4 regions of the Paenibacillus sp. FSL H8-0048 genome follow, and region 4 is predicted to be linked to each of the others. Evidence: riboswitches for the same ligand, from Rfam matches in the RefSeq annotation. Region 4 holds a riboswitch; each other region holds the start of a gene.
What was found. A riboswitch is a leader RNA that binds a small molecule or an ion and turns the genes downstream of it on or off. The one in region 4 is predicted to bind thiamine pyrophosphate.

Region 1: it holds a riboswitch for thiamine pyrophosphate, as region 4 does, so the genes downstream of both, NSU18_RS17465 (ABC transporter substrate-binding protein) here and thiC (phosphomethylpyrimidine synthase ThiC) in region 4, are expected to answer to the same signal.
Region 2: it holds a riboswitch for thiamine pyrophosphate, as region 4 does, so the genes downstream of both, NSU18_RS05565 (ABC transporter ATP-binding protein) here and thiC (phosphomethylpyrimidine synthase ThiC) in region 4, are expected to answer to the same signal.
Region 3: it holds a riboswitch for thiamine pyrophosphate, as region 4 does, so the genes downstream of both, NSU18_RS09570 (thiamine phosphate synthase) here and thiC (phosphomethylpyrimidine synthase ThiC) in region 4, are expected to answer to the same signal.

The regions. Positions count from the first base shown of each region.
Region 1 is NZ_JBBODF010000001.1:4,120,747-4,126,346, reverse strand. Features, by position in the region: gene NSU18_RS17480 (ABC transporter ATP-binding protein) at 1-422, opposite strand, end outside; gene NSU18_RS17475 (ABC transporter permease) at 503-1,264, opposite strand; gene NSU18_RS17470 (thiamine-binding protein) at 1,261-1,554, opposite strand; gene NSU18_RS17465 (ABC transporter substrate-binding protein) at 1,607-2,680, opposite strand; TPP riboswitch at 2,831-2,941, opposite strand; gene NSU18_RS17460 (hypothetical protein) at 3,013-4,464, opposite strand; gene NSU18_RS17455 (hypothetical protein) at 4,513-4,638, opposite strand; gene NSU18_RS17450 (pyridoxamine 5'-phosphate oxidase family protein) at 4,797-5,216, shown strand; gene NSU18_RS17445 (EAL domain-containing protein) at 5,366-5,600, shown strand, end outside.
Region 2 is NZ_JBBODF010000001.1:1,267,160-1,272,759, reverse strand. Features, by position in the region: gene thiM (hydroxyethylthiazole kinase) at 1-566, opposite strand, end outside; gene NSU18_RS05575 (ABC transporter substrate-binding protein) at 590-1,675, opposite strand; gene NSU18_RS05570 (ABC transporter permease) at 1,672-2,448, opposite strand; gene NSU18_RS05565 (ABC transporter ATP-binding protein) at 2,429-3,199, opposite strand; TPP riboswitch at 3,331-3,433, opposite strand; gene NSU18_RS05560 (TetR/AcrR family transcriptional regulator) at 3,500-4,156, opposite strand; gene NSU18_RS05555 (DHA2 family efflux MFS transporter permease subunit) at 4,339-5,600, shown strand, end outside.
Region 3 is NZ_JBBODF010000001.1:2,202,770-2,208,369, forward strand. Features, by position in the region: gene NSU18_RS09560 (thiazole synthase) at 1-737, opposite strand, end outside; gene thiS (sulfur carrier protein ThiS) at 768-971, opposite strand; gene NSU18_RS09570 (thiamine phosphate synthase) at 1,011-1,637, opposite strand; TPP riboswitch at 1,762-1,864, opposite strand; gene NSU18_RS09575 (hypothetical protein) at 1,921-2,457, opposite strand; gene NSU18_RS09580 (SDR family oxidoreductase) at 2,604-3,476, opposite strand; gene NSU18_RS09585 (hypothetical protein) at 3,767-3,937, shown strand; gene NSU18_RS09590 (GNAT family N-acetyltransferase) at 3,934-4,461, shown strand; gene NSU18_RS09595 (S-layer homology domain-containing protein) at 4,600-5,600, opposite strand, start outside.
Region 4 is NZ_JBBODF010000001.1:4,457,682-4,463,281, forward strand. Features, by position in the region: gene thiC (phosphomethylpyrimidine synthase ThiC) at 93-1,793, opposite strand; TPP riboswitch at 1,945-2,051, opposite strand; gene trxB (thioredoxin-disulfide reductase) at 2,101-3,054, opposite strand; gene NSU18_RS18895 (tetratricopeptide repeat protein) at 3,104-4,552, opposite strand; gene NSU18_RS18900 (ribose-phosphate diphosphokinase) at 4,764-5,600, opposite strand, start outside.

The DNA of each region.
Region 1 (5,600 bases), 340 kb from region 4:
AGGCCGATCTTCGCCAGCCAGTGGCGTGCCGCCTCGCGGGCCTCCCGCTTGGGGGCGCCCTGCAGCTCGCCGCCAAGCAGAACGTTGTCGAGCGTGCTGCGCCACGGGAACAGCGCGGGCTGCTGCGGCATATAGCTGATCTTGCCGCGCTGCCCGGTCACCGGGATGCCGTCCATGCTCACGGTTCCGGTATCCGGCAGCGTAAGGCCGCCGATGATATGGAACAGCGTGCTTTTACCGCAGCCGGACGGGCCGACAATGGAGACGAATTCCTGCGGCTCCACGGTCAGGGATACCTGATCCAGCACCTGCGTCTCCCGGCGGCGGTGCGTGAATGACTTGGAGATGCCGCTGACTTCAAGCGCAGGCGGCACACTCTGAGTACGCAGGCGTCCATCTACGTTCGCCTTCTCCAGTTCAATCCTCGTAAGCTCAGACACTTCGTCCAGCCTCCTTCAGTTTTATTTTGGTTGGTCCGTTTTGGATGATCTTCCCGTGCTTCTTAAGCATCCTTGCGCGGCTTCCAGCGCACCAGCCATCTCTCCAGCAGGGCAATGAGCGCGAATAACACGAGACTTAGCAGCACGATGATGGCGATGGCCACGAACATCCGGTCCGCACGGTAAGAGGACTTCTGCAGCAGCATATAATAGCCGATCCCTCTGTCGGCGCCGATCCATTCGGCCACCACTGCGCCCATCACCGCATAGGTGGCGGAGATTTTGAGCCCGGAGAACAGGGAGGGCAGGGAGCCGGGAAGCTCCAGCCGGGTGAAGATCTGCCACTTGCCCGCACCGGCCATTTTCATATAATTCAGCATCACCCGGTCGCTTTGGGCCAGCCCGCCCATGGCTGCAACAGCTACGGGGAAGAAGCAGACGAGAGTGATCAGGATAATTTTGGGCAGCAGACCGAAGCCGAACCAGATAATCAGCAGCGGGGCAAGCGCAATGGAGGGCACATTCTGGCTGAGGATCAGCAGCGGATAGATCGCCCGCTTGACCCAGGGCAGCAGGTGCAGCAGCAAGGCGGTGAGCAGGCCGATGCCTGTGCCGACCGGGAAGCCGATCAGGGTCAGCCGCAGCGTGGCGGCGGTGTGCTCCCAGATCCCTGAGGCGTTGTTCTTCGACTCACGCGCGATATCCGCGGGGCTGGGCAGCTGGTAAGCCGGGATGTGAAACAGCATGACCGAGAGCTGCCATATCCCGACAAAAAAGAGGACCGCCACAAAGGGCGGCCACACTAGCTTCCAGGTGCTTCTCACGGCCGGTATTTCTCGGTCAGCTTGTCCATGCTGATGCCGCCCGGGTTATGGGCGACCTTGATCTGTGAGATGACACTCGGACTGCCGGAGGCGATCAGCGCCTCATGCATGTCACGCACAATATCCAGCAGCTCGGACAGCTCGCCTTCCATCGTGGTCTCCAGCGGATTCACCTGATGCTTCACGCCTGACTTCTGAATGACCTCAATGGCCTTGTCCACATAAGGGATAGAATCCTCGTTGTTCGGTGTCTTGGGAATGACCTGAATGCTGAGCAATGTATTAGCCATGATGAATCCTTCCTCTCCAAGTTAAGTATAAGATTCCCGCCATGCGGGTTCATTATGATTCCGGCAAAAATTCATTCGTAAACGTACTCTCCGCATCCAGCGGCTTATCCAGCAGCTTCAGGCCGTACATCCAGTCGGCGTAATTCTTCCAGATCTCAAGCTTCTGCTCCCCCCAGCGCGGGGCGTCGTCTTTGTATTTCGGGCTAAGCCATTTCTGGCTGGCCAGCACCAGCTTGGGATCAAGGTCTGGTACAGCGTCCGACAGGACCGTCGCAGCTTCTTCCGGGTTATCGATAGCGTACTGATAGCCCTTCGACGTAGCCTTCAGGAAGGCCTTCACCACTTCAGGATGCTCGGCGATCTCCTTCTCGCTGGTCGTCAGCACCGGGGTGTAGTAATCCAGCTGCGGAGCGTAATCCTTCAGATACAGCATATCCAGCGGCTCCCCGCGCAGCTCGGCCTCCACACCGGTCCAGGCATAGAAGATCCAGGCGAAGTCAATATCCCGCTTCACGGCTGTGAAAAAGTCCGCTTCGCCGATATTCACCAGCTTCACCTTGGAGACATCCCCGCCTTCGGGGTCCATGATCGCTTTCATGGCAGCCTGCTCCGCAGGGGAGCCCCAGCCTCCGTACGTTTTGCCTTCGAAATCCTTCGGCGTCTTAATATTGCGGTCCTTCGGAGCCGCGAACCCGGAGGTATTATGCTGAATGATAGCAGCAATCGACACCAGCGGCACATCCTGCAGACGGGCCAGAGTCAGGGCTTCCTGGGCGCTGATGCCGAACTGGGCTTCGCCGGAAGTGACCATCGTATCGGACCCGGCAGCGCCGGGCTGTACAATCTGTACGTCGAGACCTTCCTCTGCGTAATAACCCAGCTCCTTGGCAGCATACAGGCCTGTATGATTGGTGTTTGGCGTCCAGTCCAGGGCAATCTTAACCTGGGTTAGCGCCTTAGGTGCATCCGTGGGTGCGGCTGCGGCTGCATCAGGTGCAGCTGTGCTGTTTCCTGCAGCAGGTGCGCTGGCCCCCGCATTGCCGCTGTTGTTTCCGCCGCCACATCCTGCTACGGTAAGCAGCAGCATGGAGCTGAGCAGGAGTAGTGCTGTTTTTTTGACTCCCATTTCTCTTTCTCTCTCCTTCCAGCAACCCCTGGTCTTCAGAGCTTACAGAAACCGTATTCCTGTACATCCTTAGAATCAAAAAAGCGTCCCGAAGATCGGGACGCCAGTGACTTGCGTGAGGGGACTTCAGCTTCAGTACCGCTTAGGGGCACTGTGCCGAATGAAGATTCCTACGCTGGCATTATCCAGATCAGGTATAAGGGTCAGTATCTTGTGGGATACAATCTCAGCCGGCCAATTCCAGCACCCCTGGTTCTATAAAGTTCACGGGTATTGCTATGTTCTTACGGTGTATTATAGACGGCAGTCCCGCCGTTGTCCACCCTCATATCTTAATCCCTCGTATAATGCCGCTTCTTGCGGCGGCTGCGGATGCCGTTCCAGATCTCTCTTACCGTTAGGCCGATACTGACGGTGATCCCCGAGAAGGTCAGGAACAGAGCCAGATACTCGAACGCGGAGTACTCCAGCATTTTGCTCCAGTCAATCTGTCCCTTCAGATCCTCGATCACCTGATTCATCCCGTAAATCCCGCTGATGACCGTGAACACGGTGAGCACCATCAGGAGCGTATCCCGCCGTTTGGCCTGGAATTTGTCCTGATACTGGAACAGGTCATTCAGCGTCATTTTCACCTCATCGAACAGGGCATCATTGCCATACACCTTACGCAGCTGAAAAAAAATCTCACGTCCCTGCGACTGCGAAATCAGCTCCAGGAAGTAGAATTTGGCCGAGAATTTGTTGATCAGGAAGATCAGATTCTCAATCTCGTCGTTATCGTGGTTGATGCGCAGCCGGGAGTGGAGGTTGGCGAGCTTCAGCAGCACGATTTTGTGGAAAATACTCAGCAGCATTCCGTAATAATACTCGCCGTACATCTGGCTGATCAAGCCTGCGGCAATCTCCGGCCTCGCCCGGCTCACGCAGCAGAAGGTCTGCTCATTGGTCATGTAGTAGGTGTCCGGCCCCCAGCGGCTATAGCAGTGCTCCCGGGTGTACTGCTTGATATAGTCCGGATCACTCGCACTCATATAGGGGCTGCCGTCGATGTTCAGACCGTCCACCTGGGAGGCCCGGTAGAGCAGCTCGACACTGATCTCTTCCTCGTCCTCCGGGAGATTAACGCCGTAGAAGGCCTGCACCAGCATCCGTTCATCGACGAAGAAGGGCAGGGTCTCGAAATAATTGCCGTTCGTCTCCGCAGGATCGAGATACGGCTCAAGCCCGGCTGCCAGATGCCTGAACACGAAATCCTCCACCCGGGCAAAAGACTTCTGATGACAATGAATGAAAGTATGCTCATCCTGAACACTTACATCCTCCAGATTGCGGAAGCGGTCGGCGAATTCCAGCACCATGCTGAAGGGGAGATTCTCCTCCTCAATAGCGACTCTTACCGTCAGGAAGCCCAGCTCGAACGGGCAGAGGAACACATCGGTCGACAGCACGCGGAAGGGAACCGTCTGGAAGGGCATTTGCAGCCCGCACAGCAGATCGTTAGCCCGGGAAAAGCGGCGGAAGGAATCCCTGTCCTTCTCACGCGGAAACAGGACATGGGCGGCAAACGGAAGATAGCTGCGCTCCATTTTCTCATGGGATACACAGTGATTCTCCCCGTAATAGGCATGTTCCAGTTCCTTGTTCTCCAGAAAAAAACGCGTAAATCCATCCTCCTGAAGGCTCTCAATCAGCTCTTGATCGACTTCCGCCTTAATTGAAAAGGGGAAAATGAATTGCAGTAAGGCGGTATGCAAAGTGGGCTCAGAATGCAGTTCAGCCATGTGTGGGTTCCATCCTTATTCACAGAATATGGACCTTGTAGTTTACATTTACCCTATTCTCCAAGCGGTCACGCTCAGCACGAATAACAGCGCGGCACAAGCGGCCAAAAGTCCCGAGGTCTGGGCGATCTGCAGATGATCCATGGACCAGCCGGTCCAGATTAGTTTTTTCAAGGATAAGACTCCTTATTAATCAATTTATGAACAGATGGCGGGATTCAGAATGAACGGGAAGGGTACACTATATTAGGCACAGGTTAATCATAAATCCAAACCGTGGACGTGAATATAAACTTAATATTCACATGAATTTGAAGGGAGCTGTGACGTCAATGGACAACAAAGAGCTGGAGAAAACAATCATACAGGTGCTGGACGACAACAGGTTCGGTTCCTTCGGCACGATTGAGGCCGGTAACAAGCCTAAAGTGCGTTATATGGCAGTATTTCATGACGGGCTGTCCATCTATCTGGCAACTAACCGCAAGACTCATAAGGTAGAAGAGCTTCAGGATAATCCGAATGCTTGTCTCTTGCTCGGCTATGAACAGGGCGGCGGCAAGGATGTACTGGAGATCGAAGCAACGGTTGCTGTAACGAAGGACGACAGCTTGCGCTCTAAGGTATGGAATGAGTCCCTGGAGAAATGGTTCAAGGGGCCGGATGATCCCGATTATGTCATTCTTGAGCTGTCACCTTCACGGATTGAATATATGGGCAAGAACGGCGGGCATGGGGTATGGCAGTCTTAAGTATATAGTCCGGCAATCCGGGCCTCTTAGGAACCTTCAAGGTTCATAAGGGGCTCTTTCTGCTGCGGCTTTCCGCATTGTGCCTTGTGCCGGAGGAATCATGCTATAATGACCTCAGGTTATCGACATCATGAGGCGGAGGGATTGCCATGAACTGTGTTGATTGTGCTGACATTGACCCGATTGAGGATCAAGGGGAGCTGAAGCTCCGCCCCTGCTCAGCTCCGCTGGCTGCGACCATCCGAAATGCCGGTTATGAAGGTTATCAGACAAGCAAGACTTGTATCATTCCATATCATTGTAAAGAAGAGCTGTTGAAGCTTATAGAAATGCTGGTGGCGGCTAAGGACGTAGCGGATTCCTTAACCGTATGCGTTAAGAGTA
Region 2 (5,600 bases), 3.2 Mb from region 4:
GTTCCGGTCACCCGGGTCAGGATGGAGTGCCCGTTGCTGGCGATATAAGTGCGCTTGCCGTCTGTGATGATGTCTTCCTTGCCGGTGATAATTACGACACAATTCAGCTTCTGCGCCGCCTTATTCGCTAGAGCGACTACATCGCCTTCGCCTGCTCCGGCATCCACGCCTTTGCTTGCCCAGCTCACCCCGGCTACATTGGCAACCTCGGCCACATTGCCGCGAAGCGCTGTAAGCTGAAGCTCACTGAGCAGCTTAGCCGTAACATCGGTGCGGTAGGCGGTAGCCCCGGCTCCAACGGGATCAAGCACGAGCGGCACATGGTGGCGGTTAGCAGCCTTCCCGGCTTCGATCATGGAAGCAATGGCGGCTTCATTCAGTGTGCCGATGTTCAGCACAACCGCCCCGGACATGGCGGCGACATCCGCTACTTCTTCAATGGCATCGGCCATGAATGGCGAAGCTCCCAGAGCCAGCAGCCCGTTCGCAGTGAAGTTAGCAACTACGATATTCGTGATATTATGCACCAGCGGGTTCGCCTGGCGTACTTTGGACAGATAAGACATATGAATTCCTCCTAAAGATGTAATTAAAAATTAATAAAAGCATTCTTAACATCCACTTCTCCAGCCAGCAGGCCGTTCTCGCTCAGCCACTGGTTCACCTTCTCCCATGAGGCGCTGTCCTGGTAGCCGAAGGGCTGGGAACCGGCATCCATCAGCGGCAGCAGGATCTCCAGACTGCGCTTCTCAATCTTTTCATCCAGCGGCGCGGTGTCCTCCTGATGGGAGAGCAGCAGCTTCAGCGCTTCATCCGGGTGATCCGCTACATACTGCTGGCCTTTTCTGATAGCATCCACGAATTTCTGATAAAAGCCCTGTGAATCCTGCAGTCCCTGCTCACTGGCGACCAGCACCAGCTCATAATAATCCGGGACCCCGTAATCCACGGGATTGAAGGAGCGGACCGGATGGCCTTCCTGCTCCAGAATCAGCTGCTCATGATTGATGAACCCGCCCATAATTCCATCTACCCGCCCGGTAGAGAGAGCAGGAATCAGCTCAAAGCCGACATCCACCAGCTTGAGGGAGGAAGGGTCTCCGCCGTCGCTCTTGACCATCGTATTCAGCATCGCTTCATATAACGGAACGGAGGAATATCCGGCTTGTCTGCCTGACAGCTCTCCCGGGCGGGTAATGCCGCTGTCTGCGGCTACCATGAGATGATTCATCGGGTGGCGCACCAGCGCAGCGATCGACTTGACCGGAATCTGCTCGCCACGTGCCATCAATACCTGCGGCTGATAGCTGAGTGCCAGATCCACCTTTCCCGCCGCCACCAGCTTCAGTGCATCATTGGTATCGGCCGGCATCTGAATCTCAACTTCCAGACCTTCCGCAGCGAAATAACCTTCAGCCTCTGCCGCGTACAAAAAAGAGTGAACAGCATTGGGGTACCAGTCTAGCATAATCGTAAGTTTATGGGCTCCATCTTTAGCCTCAGCCCCTGCCCCAGAGGTGGCGGTAGTAACAGCCGGAGAGCCGGAGGCCGCCGGACTATTCGTATTGGCGCAGCCTGCCAGGACAGGCAGCATACAGAGCAGCAGAACGGACAGCAGCATGGCTGGCCTTGAGATTGCATGGTACAGATAACGGGTATAGCGGATAGTAGTCATGAATAACGTCCTCTTTTCTTCAGAATAAACTTCTCCAGCGCGGCGACTGCCAGAAACAGCAGGATACCGAGTATAGATAACAAGACAACAGCAGCGAACATCTTGGCGGTCTGGAGATTCCCGGCCATTCTGCGGCTGAAATAGCCCAGCCCTTCGCTGCCCCCAAGCCATTCCCCGATCGTTGCGCCAATCACACAGTACACTGCCGACAGCTTTAGACCGGAGAAAAAAGAGGGCAAAGCCAGCGGAACGCCCACCTTCCTTAGAATCTGCCAGCGGTTCGCGCCGTACGTCAGCAGCAGCTCCCGGTAGGCGTCTGTATTCTTGGACAAGCCATCATAGGTGCCAATGACCACCGGAAAGAAAGCGGTCAGGAAGACAACGGCGACCTTGCTCCATAAGGTGTAGCCGAACCACATGATGAACAGGGGCGAGAGGGCGATCAGCGGAACCGTCTGGCTGATAATCAGCAGCGGATACAGCGCCTTGGCCAGCGGACTGAACAGGTGCATGGCGATTCCCAGCAGGCTGCCGCAAATCACCGACAATGCGAAGCCTGTGAGTACCTCCAGCAGTGTAGCAGGCAGATGCACCCCGAATAACAAGCGGCGTTCCTCCAGTAAGGCCTTGCAGATGGCGGACGGAGCCGGAAGGATGAAGGGAGGAGCCAGCCCCAGGCAGGCTACAGTCTCCCAGACCGCAAGCGTCAGCAGAGCGAGAAGGACTGCTGGAGCGTAATGCTGGAGCAATCTTCTAGGGGCGGCGGTTCTCATATAGCTTCAGCTCCAATTCCTGGCGCAGGGCGGCGAACTGCGGTTCATAGTTCAGACTGTGATGGCGCGGACGGGGGAGGGCGGTTGAGAATTCCTGCATACCGCTGCCCTCCCGGCCAGTCATTAGATAGATTCTGTCACTAAGCAGGAGCGCCTCCTCCAGATCATGGGTGATGAACAGCACTGTCTTGTCCAGCTCCGCCCATAACTCCAGCAGCCAGCGCTGCAGCGAGCGCTTCGTAATGGCATCAAGCGCCCCGAACGGCTCATCCAGCAGCAGCAGGTCATTCCCGGCCGCCACGGTGCGGAGGACAGCCACACGTTGGCGCATTCCGCCGGACAACTCCTGCGGATAAGCTCCTTCGGTCCCGTCAAGGCCGAAGCGCTGCAGCAGGGTGCGGATCTCGGCCATAGCGGCTGCTTTGGGACGGCTGCGCTTGAGCTCCCAGGGCAGCAGACAATTGTCCATTACGGTCCGCCAGGGTAGGAGGAGATCCTGCTGCGGCATGTAGGCGACACTGCCCAGTCTCTTCGCTGCTGCAGCGGACTCGGCTCCGTTCAGCATAATCCTGCCGCTGCCGGGCTCCAGCAGACCGGCGATGATTTTGAACAAGGTGCTTTTGCCGCATCCGCTTCCGCCTACGACAGATATGAATTCGCCGCGCTGCACATTCATGGATAGCCCTGAGAAGACGGGGGTCCGGGATGAACCGGTCCCGAAGGCATAGGACAGATTGCTAATGTTGATCATAAGACTATGTATGAAGCCTCCTCGGATTGAAATATTTACTGCGCTGAACACCAAAAAGCCCCATTCATTCCCGGAGGCAATGAATGGGGCGGAAGGTACAGTCAGCTGCGGCCCTGTGACGGGAACCACTGATACATTCTGCTCCACTTCCCTCCGCTGGTATGATCCAGATCAGGTTCAAAGGGTCCGGAGCTTAAGCTCCGTCTCAGTCGGCCGACTCCCCTAGTGAATAATGCTGCTATTGAATTCGTAATTGCTACTTAATATACCACAAATTCCCCTCTTGTAAAGAGCAGGCGGTCAGCGTTTTGCCAGTCCGGTCACGAACAAAGCGACGATGCCCCTGGAGATGTCCAGCTTGGAGGAGTGGTGCCGCTTCTGCTCATACAGGTACAGATCGGGACTGAGGACAGAGATTAAGGCCGTAGCCGCAAAGGCCGGATCAATGTCAATAATCTCACCGCCCGCCGCAGCACGCTGCAGCAGCTCTGTCATCATCACCCCCAGCCGCTGGAAAAAAGGATGCTCAAACTGGGTCAGCTGCTTCTTGCCGGTGAACTCGGCTTTGATCATATTCAGCAGCTCGGCATATTGCTCAATGAAATCGGCAATCTGCTCAATGCTGCTCTGCAGCTGAGCTAGCGCCGGAGCTTCACCGGCACTGGCAGCGACCTGCTGCTCCAGACTGGACAGGAATTGATCTGCGCTGCCCTTCAGCAGGGCAGAACAGATCTCACCCTTGTCCGTGAAACGGCGGTACAGGGAGCCTTGCCCTATACCTGCCCGCTTGGCAATGCTGTACATGCTGACCGCCTCAAGTCCGCTCTCGGTGAATAACTGGCGGGCAGCTTCAAGAATCCGCTGTACATAAGGATCGGCGGACTCCGGAGGGGAGGATTCTATGGCTTGCGGAGCTGACGGAGGAAGCAGTGCAGCATCGGTGTCTGGCTTGTTCATGAGGACCCCTTTCAGAAATGAATCAGTGATTTACAGAAAAACAAATAAAAGAATTGACACAACGGACAATTGTCCGTAGACTATGAATTGCAATTACGGACAGTTGTCCGTTCACTCATTATATAGAACAATCTGCCCGCAGGTCAATGTAGAACGCGGACAGCTTTAGGAGGAGAAGAGACATGGATCAGACCTTGAAGCAGGAAGCCGATTTCCGGCTGTCCAGCATTCTGGTTCCGCTGCTGGCCATTATTGCAGGCGTATTTATGGTTGTGCTGGACAGTACGGCAATGAATGTAGCCTTGTCCAGGCTGGTAGTGGATTTCAAGACGGATCTGCATACACTGCAGTGGGTAGTTACGGGTTATATGCTGGCTCAGGCTTCCGTTATCCCGTTGTCAGGCTGGCTGTCTGACCGGTTCGGAGCCAAGAAAGTCTTCCTGACGGCGGTCATTGTGTTCACGATAGGCTCGATTCTGTGCGCTACACCAAGCAGCGCCGAATGGCTGATTGTGTTCCGGGTCATTCAGGGACTTGGCGGCGGCTGTGTGCTCCCTGTCGGGATGGCCTATGTGTACAGACTTGCTCCCAAAAGTAAGGTTGGCGTAGTCATGGGCATTATGGGCATTCCCGTTCTGTTCGCACCGGCTATTGGTCCGGTATTGTCGGGCTGGCTGGTTGAATACCATTCCTGGCGCTGGATCTTTCTCATTAATATTCCAATTGGCATCATTGCGGTGCTGATTGGACTGCGCAAGCTGCCGAATGCGGCGAAGAACAGCGTGCCCGGCATGGATAAGTTCGGTATGGTTCTGGGTCCGCTGGCCTTTGCTTCGTTAACCTACGGGGTTAGCCAGGGCGCCCAGAGCTGGACCTCCGAGAAAACGCTGATCGGGCTGCTGCTGGGCGCTGTGGCGCTGATCGCTTTTGTCATCGCAGAGCTGCGCTCCAAGACACCGCTGCTGGAGCTGCGGATTCTGAAGTCCGTAGATTTCACGACAGGAATCATCGTGCAGTGGATCGCCCAGTTCGGCTTATACGGCGCGTTATTCCTGCTCCCGCAATTTCTGCAACAGGCCCGCGGCTTCGGTGCATTTGATACCGGTCTGACGCTGCTGCCGCAAGCGATCGCTTCCGGGCTGATGATGCCGATTGCCGGGATACTGTTCGACCGGATCGGTGTGCGCTGGCTCGTGGTCTGCGGCCTTAGTCTGGTCTCCGGGGCGTTATTCCAGTATTCGCATGTAGACCTTACCACGCAGAGCCGGGACCTGATCCTTCCGCTGATCATGTGCGGGGCGGGCATGGGGATGATGATGATGCCGATGAACACGCATCTGCTCAACAAGGCGCCTAGCCACCTGGTGAACCGGGTAACCTCGCTGACGAACTCGATGCAGCAGGTAATTACTTCGCTGGCCGTTTCGACGCTGGTTACCATTCT
Region 3 (5,600 bases), 2.3 Mb from region 4:
GAGGCTGCCGCCGTCTCTTCTACAGGCCCCAGTCCGGCAAGATAAGCCTTGCGCCCTGCGGATACCGCAGCGCGGAAGGCTTCTGCCATCAGCAGCGGATCTGAAGCGGTGGCAATCGCTGTATTGAGCAGGACCGCAGCAGCGCCCATCTCCATCGCCTCAGCCGCCTCGGACGGTCTGCCGATTCCGGCATCCACGATCACCGGCAGATCCGTCTCGGAGATCAGAATCCGGATCAGCTCCTTGGTCTGCAGCCCGCGGTTGGACCCGATCGGTGCCCCTAGCGGCATCACAGCCGCAGCCCCCGCTGCCTTCAGCCGCAGGGCAGCGGACAGATCAGGACTCATGTACGGAAGCACCACGAAGCCCTCTGCTGCAAGGACCTCGGTCGCCCGGATCGTCTCCATGTTATCCGGCAGCAAATATTTCTGGTCGTTGATGACCTCAATCTTCACCCAGTTGCCCAGCCCCGCCGATCTCGCCAGCCGGGCAATCCGTACCGCCTCTTCTGCGGTGCGCGCACCTGAGGTATTAGGCAGCAAGGTCATATGGGAAGGAATATGGCTGACAATATTGTCACTGCTCTCCGGGTCTACCCGGCGCAGGGCAACGGTAATAACCTGTGAGCCTGATCGCGTAATGACCTCGGGAATGAGGGTGTTACGGCTGTATTTTCCGGTGCCAATGAATAGTCTACTGGTTAGAGTCACGCCGCCAATCATCAATGGATCTTGCATCTTAACGCCTCCTGGGATAAGTCTTTGTGTTTAGCCTCCGCCTACAAAATGAACCAGCTCCACCCGGTCCCCCTCGCTAAGCAGTGTCTCTCCATAAACCTCTCTGCCGGCAAGTTCACCGTTCAGCTCGACAATTACCAGCTTACCGGCCCACTCGGGCCGGGCCAGCAGATCCTCCAGTGTCCGGCAGCTCTCTTCGAGCCTGTGCCTCTTCCCGTTAACGGTCACGATCATGTCTGTTCACCTCCTGCCGCGCCTTTTACTTGATCCATCTCATGGGTTACAAGACTGCTCTGCCACCCTGTGAACCGCTGCCCTGTAGGCCAAGGCCGCTGCCACCGGATCTGGGGCTCCGCAGATCCCCGACATGACCGCAATGCCAGCCGCCCCCCCAGCCAGCACCGCTCCGGCATTGCCCGGGGTAATCCCGCCGAGCGCAATCAGCGGTATGCGGCTCCAGCGGACAGCCTCGGCCAGCTGCGCAAGTCCCCGTGCCTGCTGTCCGGGCTTGCAGGCCGTAGGGAACACATGCCCGTAGAGGCAGAAGTCTGCTCCCTGCCTTCCAGCCTCCGCCGCCTCTTCCCGCGAGTGGACCGATCTGCCGATCCGCAGGCCGGGTGCAAGGCCGCGCACTGCGGCTGGCGGAAGGCTATGCCAGGCTAACTGTGCACCGCCTGCCCCGGCGGCCAGGGCAACATCGATCCGGTCATTAATGACCAGCTTCGAAGACGGAACCCCGGACTGAAGCATCTGCTGTGCCGCCGCCAGCAATTCGCGGGCGGACATGGCTTTTTCGCGGAGATGGATATAATCCACCATAGAATGTACCGCAACGGCCCATTCCGCCAGCGCTTCAGGCTGTAGCCGCCCGTCCGAGACCGCATGAATCTCATACAACACTCTTTCCCCTCCCGTCTGTTCCAGCTCATTCTAAACCGCGCGCCAACACAAAAAAGACCACTCCCATAAGGAAGCAGTCTGGAATATAAGCAGGAATACCGGGATGAGCCGTGTACCCCGCTGCAATATTCGTTCTCCACTTCCCTACGCTGGTATAAACCAGATCAGGTTCAAAGGGTCCGGACAACTACGCCCGTCTCAGCCTTGCGGCACCCCTAGTGATCGTTCATATGCGGTTGTTTCGTCTTGCTTGTTGTATATTAGCATATAATTCCTGTTAGAGCTATTCTTTCGTAGATTTTACTTCAATTACAAAAACCACAGATGAACTCCCTTCTGAAAATTTACCATCCTCGGTTGTCCAGAATGCTGATATGCCGTAGTAATAAACGCCTTGTTCTTTTGGAGCATTAAAAGAGCCGTTCTTCAATGGAATTTGCACTTCTTTATCATCGACAAATTGCTGAACGTTTACCTCATCGGGTGCCGGTTTATAAGTAAAAGCAACATCGATCTTCCCCCCAGAGGCTATAACAGTGGGAGTAACCCCCTGTACCATGGATTGTCCTCCTGTATAATCCGCACATCCTAAATTCCCCCAGCAATAGCTGCCTTGGGTAACTGGAATTTGGGTTTTACCGGAAGTAACAAGGGGTAGCGGCGGCGATTCCTGTGTAATTCTAATCCCAATGCTTTTTGCATATCCTTCCAACCTTGTATTTGCCACAAGTCTCCCTGCAAAAGGAGTCAAATAAATGAACACTACCAGAAAAACAAAAATCCCCGCTGCCGATAGAATGAATCCTTTTTTTCTAAGCATCCCAATCCCCTTTTCATATCCAATTATCTAAATAGACGGAAATATATTGTAATAGTTACAAGCGCAGAAAAAAAGCCTGCCGGCAAGCGGTTAGGCTTTTTACAATAGAAGTTATATGTTGCACACAAATCTGCATCCCGCACCCATCAGCCGTTGACAACCTCGCCGCCGTTCACATGCATCACCTGTCCGCTCACATAGGAGGAATCGTCCGAGGCCAGGTATACATACGCCGGTGCCAGCTCTTCAGGCTGTCCCGGGCGCTTCATCGGCTGGGTGCCGCCGAACTCACTGACCTTCTTCGCGTCAAAGGTTGACGGAATCAGCGGGGTCCAGATCGGTCCGGGCGCTACCGCGTTCACGCGGATGCCCTTATCGGCCAGATTCATCGACAGCGAACGGGTGAAGCTGAGAATCGCTCCCTTGGTGGACGAATAGTCCAGCAGCTGCGGGCTGCCGCGATACGCCGTGATGGAAGTGGTGTTAATGATCGTAGCGCCTTTTTTAAGATGAGGCATGGCTGCCTTGGTCAGATAGAACATGGAGAAAATATTCGTCCGGAACGTGCGCTCCAGCTGCTCCGCTGTGATGTCCTCAATATGGTCCTGCGGATGCTGTTCCGCCGCATTGTTGATTAGGATGTCAAGCTTGCCGAGTCCTTCAACCGTTTGACGAATCAAGCTCTGACAGAAGCATTCGTCCCCGATGTCCCCGGCGATCAGAATACACTTTCTGCCCTCCTGCTCCACCTGGCGCTTGGTCTCTTCCGCATCCTCATGCTCGTTCAAGTAGGAGATCACCACATCCGCGCCCTCCTTGGCAAAATGAACGGCAACCGCACGCCCGATCCCGCTGTCGCCTCCGGTAATAAGCGCGACCTTGCCCAGCAGCTTGCCTGCGGCCTTGTACGCCGGGGTCTCAAACTCCGGGAGCGGGTTCATCTCACTCTCAATTCCGGGGCGCTGATCCTGTACCTGCGGGGGCAGGGTTTTGACAGGTTGTTTGTTAGTGTCTGGCATAATCCATTCTCCTTTCGCTGTCCACAGTAATGTTGATTGATCATGTTAGCATGGCTTAAGGTCTGGTGTTTATGCATCAGGCAGTGTGCCTGCTTGGCTGTACGTTATGTTACTTACCACACTTGGCAGCCGCCCAAACAGCTAATCTTCATTCACCGGCACCTCTAGCGGGACGTTAGTACAGTATGCAACGAACGTTTCCAAAGAGAATATTATCTATATCCGCTAAGGGGAAAGCCCTATACTTGGTGAGGAACGACAACTACCTTAACGGAGGGGACGCTTCTATCATGGGAAATGAGCGCTTCTTGCTGGTGAACGGAACGGTAATCGATGGAACCGGACGGCCGTCGCTGCATCATACAAGCATCGGGATTGTTAATGGCCGCTTCGGCACCATAACACAGCATAGTGACATCTGTAGGATCGAAATCATACTAACAGGAGGTTTTGCAAAATGAACGCAAGAATTTCACTCTCTCCGGTCACCCCGGACGATATCGATTTCATCACAACGCTTGAAACCAACGCCTCACTCTGGCCCTTCGAGGATATGATTCCAACCGACAAGGAGGCAGTCCGGAAGACCGTGGCGGAACGAATCCATAGCGACTGGTACAAACAATTCGTGATCCGGCTCGCCTCCCCGGAGGCACCCCCTGCAGGTGAAGTGCATTTGCACTGGTATGTAAAAGAGCGCGAGAGCTGGGAGCTGGGCTACAGCCTTTTCCCTGAATACCGGGGGCAAGGCTACTGCACCGAAGCGGCTCAGCTGGCCTTGAAGCTTGCTTTTAAAGAATGGAGGGCCCACAGAGTCGTGGCTATGTGCAATGAATACAATACCTCATCCATCAAGGTACTGGACAGGTTAGGCATGGTCCGCGAGGGCGTATTCCGGGAAGAAATACACTGGAACAACCAGTGGGTCAACCAATACTTCTATGCAATACTGGACCGGGAGTACCTGGGGCATAACGGGATATAGAACCAGACTGGGGAGAGATGCTGAGACCTTATGCTACACTTAAGGAGCATCATCATGCTAAATATATTCGGTTTGTCGCATACATTCTTCTATGCTCCGCATGACGCCCTTTAGAAGAGCAACTTTTCATTCAGGATTCTATTCATCTTCTTTCACAATTACATCCAGAACTCTGCCTGTTCCCGTAACCTTCATTGACGTATTCAGAATAGCCTGAGTAACCGTTGTGCCTTCATCCAGCTCCATCTTAAGTCCTGATGCAGAGGCAGCGGTCTTGACCGTGCGTATGGAGCCTTTTTGCAGGTGGAGGTTGGGTCCATCGGCTTCAACGTTCACGTCTCCGAAATTGCCCTTAAGCATCACTGCGAGCCCGGCTGCAGGGCCGGATGGCAGATCAATATCTGTGAACCCGGCACCTGTACCCTGATCCTCCTCCAGAATCACATTAGATTGTACCGACACCGCCTTCACCCATGTTGCACCTTCGGTTACCAGGCGGGCAGTTCCACTCTTCTTCTGCACAATCACTTGGTTCAGGGTTGTGTTCTTGAGCTGCACTAAGGGATCTCCGCTTCCCTGTATGATGACCTTCCCTAACACTTCAACACTGTCCAAGTCCACCTCTCCGTTGCCAATTCCTTCTTCCAAGACCAGGTCTCCAAATATCTTAAGATTCTGCAGCAGCACATCATAGCCGGATACGGTGACATTGTTATAGTATTTGATGGCTCCCGGCTCAAAGCTTCCGAGCCCCTCAGAACGGCTGATAGTTACACTCTGCAAGCCGCCGCTTGTGACGTTGCAGTAATCCAGCAGTGCAATCGCTTCGGCCCGGGTCATCGCTTGTTTTGGAGCAAACCGTCCGTCCGGGTATCCCCTCATTCCTCCGGCATTGATCATAGCAGCGACATCGGCTTGGCTCCAGCCTGCAATCTGATCCTCATCACTGAACATGGATAATACCTCCGTGCTCCCCGTCTCATAATGCAGCAATCTGCTCACCATAATCGCCGCCTCCTGGCGCATAACGGGATCGCCCGGACGAATCGTGCCGCCATAACCCTTAATAATGCCCGCATCGAGTGCTTTAGAGATTTCTTCGTAGGCCCAGTCCGTCTTAGGCAGATCGCTGAAATCGG
Region 4 (5,600 bases):
GATTGTAATCACTAACTACAAAAAGACTATCCCCGCAAGCCACTCAGCTTGGGGGATAGCCTAAGAATGTTATGATTCCGCTGTATTAGCAGCTAAGTTACAGTAATTTGCTCCACCCTATGGAAATTACGGATATCATGCGAAATCCGCATGCTGCAGAATTTAGGGCCGCACATCGAGCAGAAATGCGCTTGCTTGGCCCCCTCCGAAGGAAGGGTCTCATCATGATACGCGAGCGCCCTTTCCGGGTCGAGGGAGAGATGGAACTGGTCGCGCCAGCGGAACTCGAACCGCGCCTTGGACAGGGCATTGTCCCGGTCCTGCGCTCCCGGATGCCCCTTGGCGAGGTCTGCGGCATGTGCAGCAATTTTATAGGTAATGACTCCTTCGCGCACATCATTCTTGTCAGGCAGGCCTAAATGCTCCTTAGGAGTGACATAGCACAGCATCGCCGTTCCGAGCCCCCCGATCATCGCTGCTCCGATGGCCGATGTGATGTGATCATAGCCGGGTGCAATATCCGTAGTCAGCGGCCCAAGCGTATAGAAAGGAGCTTCCCGGCAAATCTCAAGCTGCTTGTCCATATTCTCCTTAATCTTGTGCAGCGGCACATGCCCCGGACCTTCGACCATGACCTGAACATCGTGCTTCCAGGCTAGCAGCGTCAGCTCTCCCAGCGTCTCCAGCTCGGCGAACTGAGCTTCGTCATTGGCATCGGCGATAGAGCCGGGACGCAGGCCATCCCCCAGAGAGAAGGCCACATCATACGTCTTCATAATCTCACATATATCTTCGAAGTGTGTGTACAGAAAGTTCTCCTGCTGATGGGCCAGGCACCAGGCGGCCATAATCGAACCGCCCCGGGATACGATGCCGGTCATTCTCCGGGCAGTAAGCGGAATATAGCGCCGCAGCACCCCTGCATGAATAGTGAAGTAATCCACCCCCTGCTCCGCCTGTTCAATCAGGGTGTCACGGTAGAGCTCCCAGGTTAAGTTCTCGGCTATGCCGTTCACCTTCTCCAGCGCCTGGTATAAGGGCACTGTACCGACCGGCACAGGAGAATTGCGGATAATCCACTCCCGGGTAGTATGGATCTTGGAGCCGGTGGAGAGATCCATAATGGTGTCAGCCCCCCAGCGGGTTGCCCAGCGCATCTTCTCCACTTCCTCTTCTATAGAAGAAGTGACCGCAGAATTTCCGATGTTCGCATTGATCTTCACCAGGAAGCTACGGCCGATAATCATCGGCTCACTCTCCGGGTGATTGATATTGGCCGGAATAATAGCACGGCCCGCAGCCACTTCATCCCTTACGAACTCCGGCCGGATATTCTCCCGGATCGCAATATACTCCATTTCCGGCGTGATGATCCCTTGCCTTGCATAATGCAGCTGGGTCACATTACAGCCTGTATAGGCCCGCCGGGGATTCCTGCTCAGTCCTGGACAAGCTTCAGCGGCAGTCCCGTCTCTGCGGATTCCATTATCCTCCGGCCGGACCGCCCTTCCGGTGTATTCCTCCGAATCACCGCGCTCCGCGATCCAGCTTGAACGGTGCGGCGGCAGCCCCCTCCTAATATCTGTCTCCTCTGCGGCATCCGTGTAAATACCGCTTGTGTCATAGACACGCAGCGGAGCATTCTCCTCTTCCCCGGCAACGCCTTCGGTTCTGCTAAGGCTGATCTCCCGCATCGGAACCCGGATATCCGGGCGTGAGCCCTCCACATACACTTTACGGCTTGCGGGGAATCCGGACAGATCCACCTCTTCGTTCTTACCCGTTCCTGTCATTTCAATCTCCTCCTCTTCGTTCTGTACAATCATCAGATAAGAGGTTACGCAGCAGATTGAGCTGAAGAATCTATAGATTCTTACAAATCAAAAAGCCGCTCCACCTGGAGCGGCTTTATTAAAGGAACAGCCAAATAAGACTGTATTCAAAAAAGGTCCGACTCCACTTTCCTACGCTGGTATAATCCAGATCAGGTTCAAGGGTCCGGAAATTCAATTTTCCCGTCTCAGCCTATTCAGGCTCCCCTAGTGGGTATCTTATCTAATTAAATACATTTTACCTGTGCGGGTAATTCTTGTAAACCCGTTATTTGTCCAGCGATTCGCTCCAGTCGTGCACCATCGTGCCTTCCAGGAACTTCTCGGCATCCATGGCGGCCATACAGCCGGTTCCCGCTGCCGATATCGCTTGACGGTAACGGGTATCCTGCACATCACCGCAGGCGAATACACCAGGGATATTGGTCTCGGTGGTACCCGGGTTCACCACGATATAGCCGTTAGCATCCGTATTGATCTGCCCGCCCAAGAAGGCTGTGTTCGGCGTGTGTCCAATGGCTACGAACACACCGTCTGCCTCTACCAGCTCTGTCTGACCTGTCTCATTATTAAGCACTGTAAGGCCCTTCACTCCGGTCTCTCCTACTGTTACCTCAACAGGTGTGCGGTTCAAGGCCCAGGCTACCTTGCTGTTGTCACGGGCCCTGTCCTGCATGATCTTCGAGGCACGCAGCTCAGGACGGCGGTGAACCAGCGTTACGCTGGACGCAAAGCGGGTCAGGAAGCTGGCTTCCTCCATGGCGGAGTCTCCGCCGCCGACGACGACAATCTTTTTATTACGGAAAAAGAAGCCGTCACAGGTCGCACAGGTGCTGACCCCGCGTCCCACATTCTCCTGCTCGCCCGGGATGCCCAGATATCTTGCAGAAGCCCCGGTTGAAATAATAACGGACTCTGCTTCCAGTACACCCATCCCGTCCACGGTTACCTTGAACGGGCGCTGTGAGAAGTCCACCGACTCCACCCAGCCGTTCTTGAATTCAGCGCCAAAGCGTTCCGCCTGCTTGCGCATATTGTCCATCAGGTCAGGACCCAGAATCCCTTCAGGGAAGCCTGGAAAGTTCTCCACTTCTGTCGTCGTTGTCAGTTGTCCCCCAGGCTGCAAGCCTTCAATTACCAGCGGGCTCAGATTCGCACGCGCCAGATAAATCGCGGCAGTCAGCCCTGCCGGGCCTGTTCCGATTACAATCGTTTTGTACATTACATTGGCCTCCTTACAAGTAGGTGTGTGTCTTAGAACAAAAGTAGCTTCAAATACGGGTAGTGGACGGCGAGAAGCCGCCGGTTCCGGGCAGTATCCCCTTGGGTCCGGGAGCAGCCGCAGGCTCCTGCTCTTCGCCGGGCGAACCGCCGGCTTCATTCAGGTTCTCCCCGATCAGCCGCTGAAGGCTGAATAACGCCGCCTCCTGCAGTCGGTCCTCCTGCAGCGGCTCCTGCTCCAGAACCCCGCGCAGCACCTCGGACATCTCTTCGTCCTCAATCCAGCGGAGCGCCTCGGTCACCTGAAGCTTCGTAGCGGAATCGCCGTAGCGCAGTGCCCAGAAGAACGAGGCCCGCAGCAGCGGATTATTCCGCACTTCTTCAGTGAACCTGCCCGTATTCCCCTTCCACTGCTTCAGCTGCTCCTGGAAGGGCAGCTGATAATTATAGCTGACAGAAGGCATAGGGTGTCCTTCTGCCCGGGCCTGCTGGAGCTGGGACAGGAAGAACGCCGGGACAGCGGAAGCAGGGTCCAGCTTGGCTGCCTGTCTCCAGCAGCGCAGCGCCTCATCATGTCTTCCGCTATTGCATGCCGCTGCCGCGCAGTAATGATACAGGCCGGCGTCTGCGGCGACCTCCTCGTCCTTCAGCAGACGGCGGAAATGGCTGTAAGCAGCGGTATGCCGGCCCAGGATACCCATAGTTGTAGCCATTTTGAATACATGCTCCTGATGGAACGGCACCGTTGCTTCAAGCGTCCCCAGCAGCGTCTCAAGCTGCTCCTTGTCCCCTGCATACTGCAGGAAGATGGCCATATTGCACAGAGCATGCAGATTGCCGGGGTCCTGCTTCAATACCTCGTTGAGACATTCCTTCGCCTTGGCGAACCGGCCCATATAGAAATGGGCGAGTGCCAAATTATTGTGCGCAGCCAAAAAATCCGGGGTGCCCGCAGTGATCTCCTCCAGCAGCTCTACAGCCTGAGGAAACTTGCCCTCCTCCAGCAGACTGCGCGCCCGGTCATGCTCTACGACTCCCTCACGGCTGCGGATACGCACCAGCGGAGCAGGCCGGTTCAGCTCATATTGCAGCAGCTCCATCAGTTCTTCGGATTCGGTCATGAACTCGCCGTTAGCATCCTCTTCCAAGTAAGTGACCAGCGAACGCTCCGCCTCTTCAAAGCTTTCCATATTAGCGAAGTTATTAGCCATGTAGAAATGGCATTCCGTCATAGCGGGGTCGATCTTCTCCAGAACATGGATAAGAATCTCGTTAGATGCGGTATAATTGCCCATCTCAGATAATATACCCGCCATATTGCAATGATTCACCGGATTGTCCGGCTCATATTCAACAGCTTTGCGAAAATTTCTTAATGCCTTATCATATTGAAAGCGGTCCAGCGACCGAACGGCTCTTTCAAAGAAAAAATTGGCATCCAGAGTGACCGGAATGACATTACTGTTCTCCGCGACATTCTCTGAAGTTCTCTCAATCATGGAAGCAAGGCACCTCCCTTTTGTCAGCTTCCCTAGCCTTACACCTTACCTGATCGTTTCCATTTATGGTCTCGGCTGTCTTCTTCACACAGTATACCACATGTGGCAACGAGATTCTCAATCTCAAGAGAGTGCTGACGGGAGGAAAAAGCTTGGAATAATGCAGCCTTAGGGCCTGCTCACATCTCATTCACAAAAAAAGACGCGGGAGTTAAATCCCCGCGTCTCTGAACAGCTTATCTATGGAACCGCCCTCGATGATAATGCGCGTGGCCTCAGCCAGCATGGGGGCTACCGAGAGCACTGCGAATCTGCTGGAATGCTTGTCCGGCAGGGCAATGGAATCGGTAATGACAATCTCGTCAATATTGGGATGGTCCATCCGCGCAAGCGCATCTCCGGAGAACAGTCCGTGTGTAGCACAGACGATGCTGTTCCGCGCACCCCGCTCCTTCAGGCCCTCCACCACATTGACGATAGTCGTTCCGGTATCAATAAGATCCTCGATAATGATCGGCGTCCTGCCCTCCACATCGCCAATGACATGGGTGATCACCGATTCATTATGAGCCGGACGCTTCTTGATCATGATGGCGAACGGCGAATCCAGCCGGCTGGCCAGCTTCTCCGCCATGGATGCGCGTCCCGCATCCGGGGAGACCACGACCAGATCGGTAAGCCCCTTCACCTTCAGATACCCGCTGATCAGATCAAGCGCTGTCAGATGATCGACCGGAATATTGAAGAATCCCTGTATGGCTGCGGCATGCAGGTCAATGGTAATTACGCGCGTTGCACCGGCGGTGGTCAGCACATCGGCGACCATTTTGGCCGAGATCGGTTCACGCGGTGCCGATTTACGCTCCTGCCGGGCGTACCCGTAATAGGGAACAATAATGTTCACCGTTCTGGCCGACGCGCGCTTGGCGGCATCAATCATGACCAGCAGCTCTACAAACAGCTCGTTAATCGGATGAGCCAGGGATTGCACCAAAAATACGTCGCAGTTCCGGATGCTCTCTTCATAATGCACATAAATCTCGCCGCT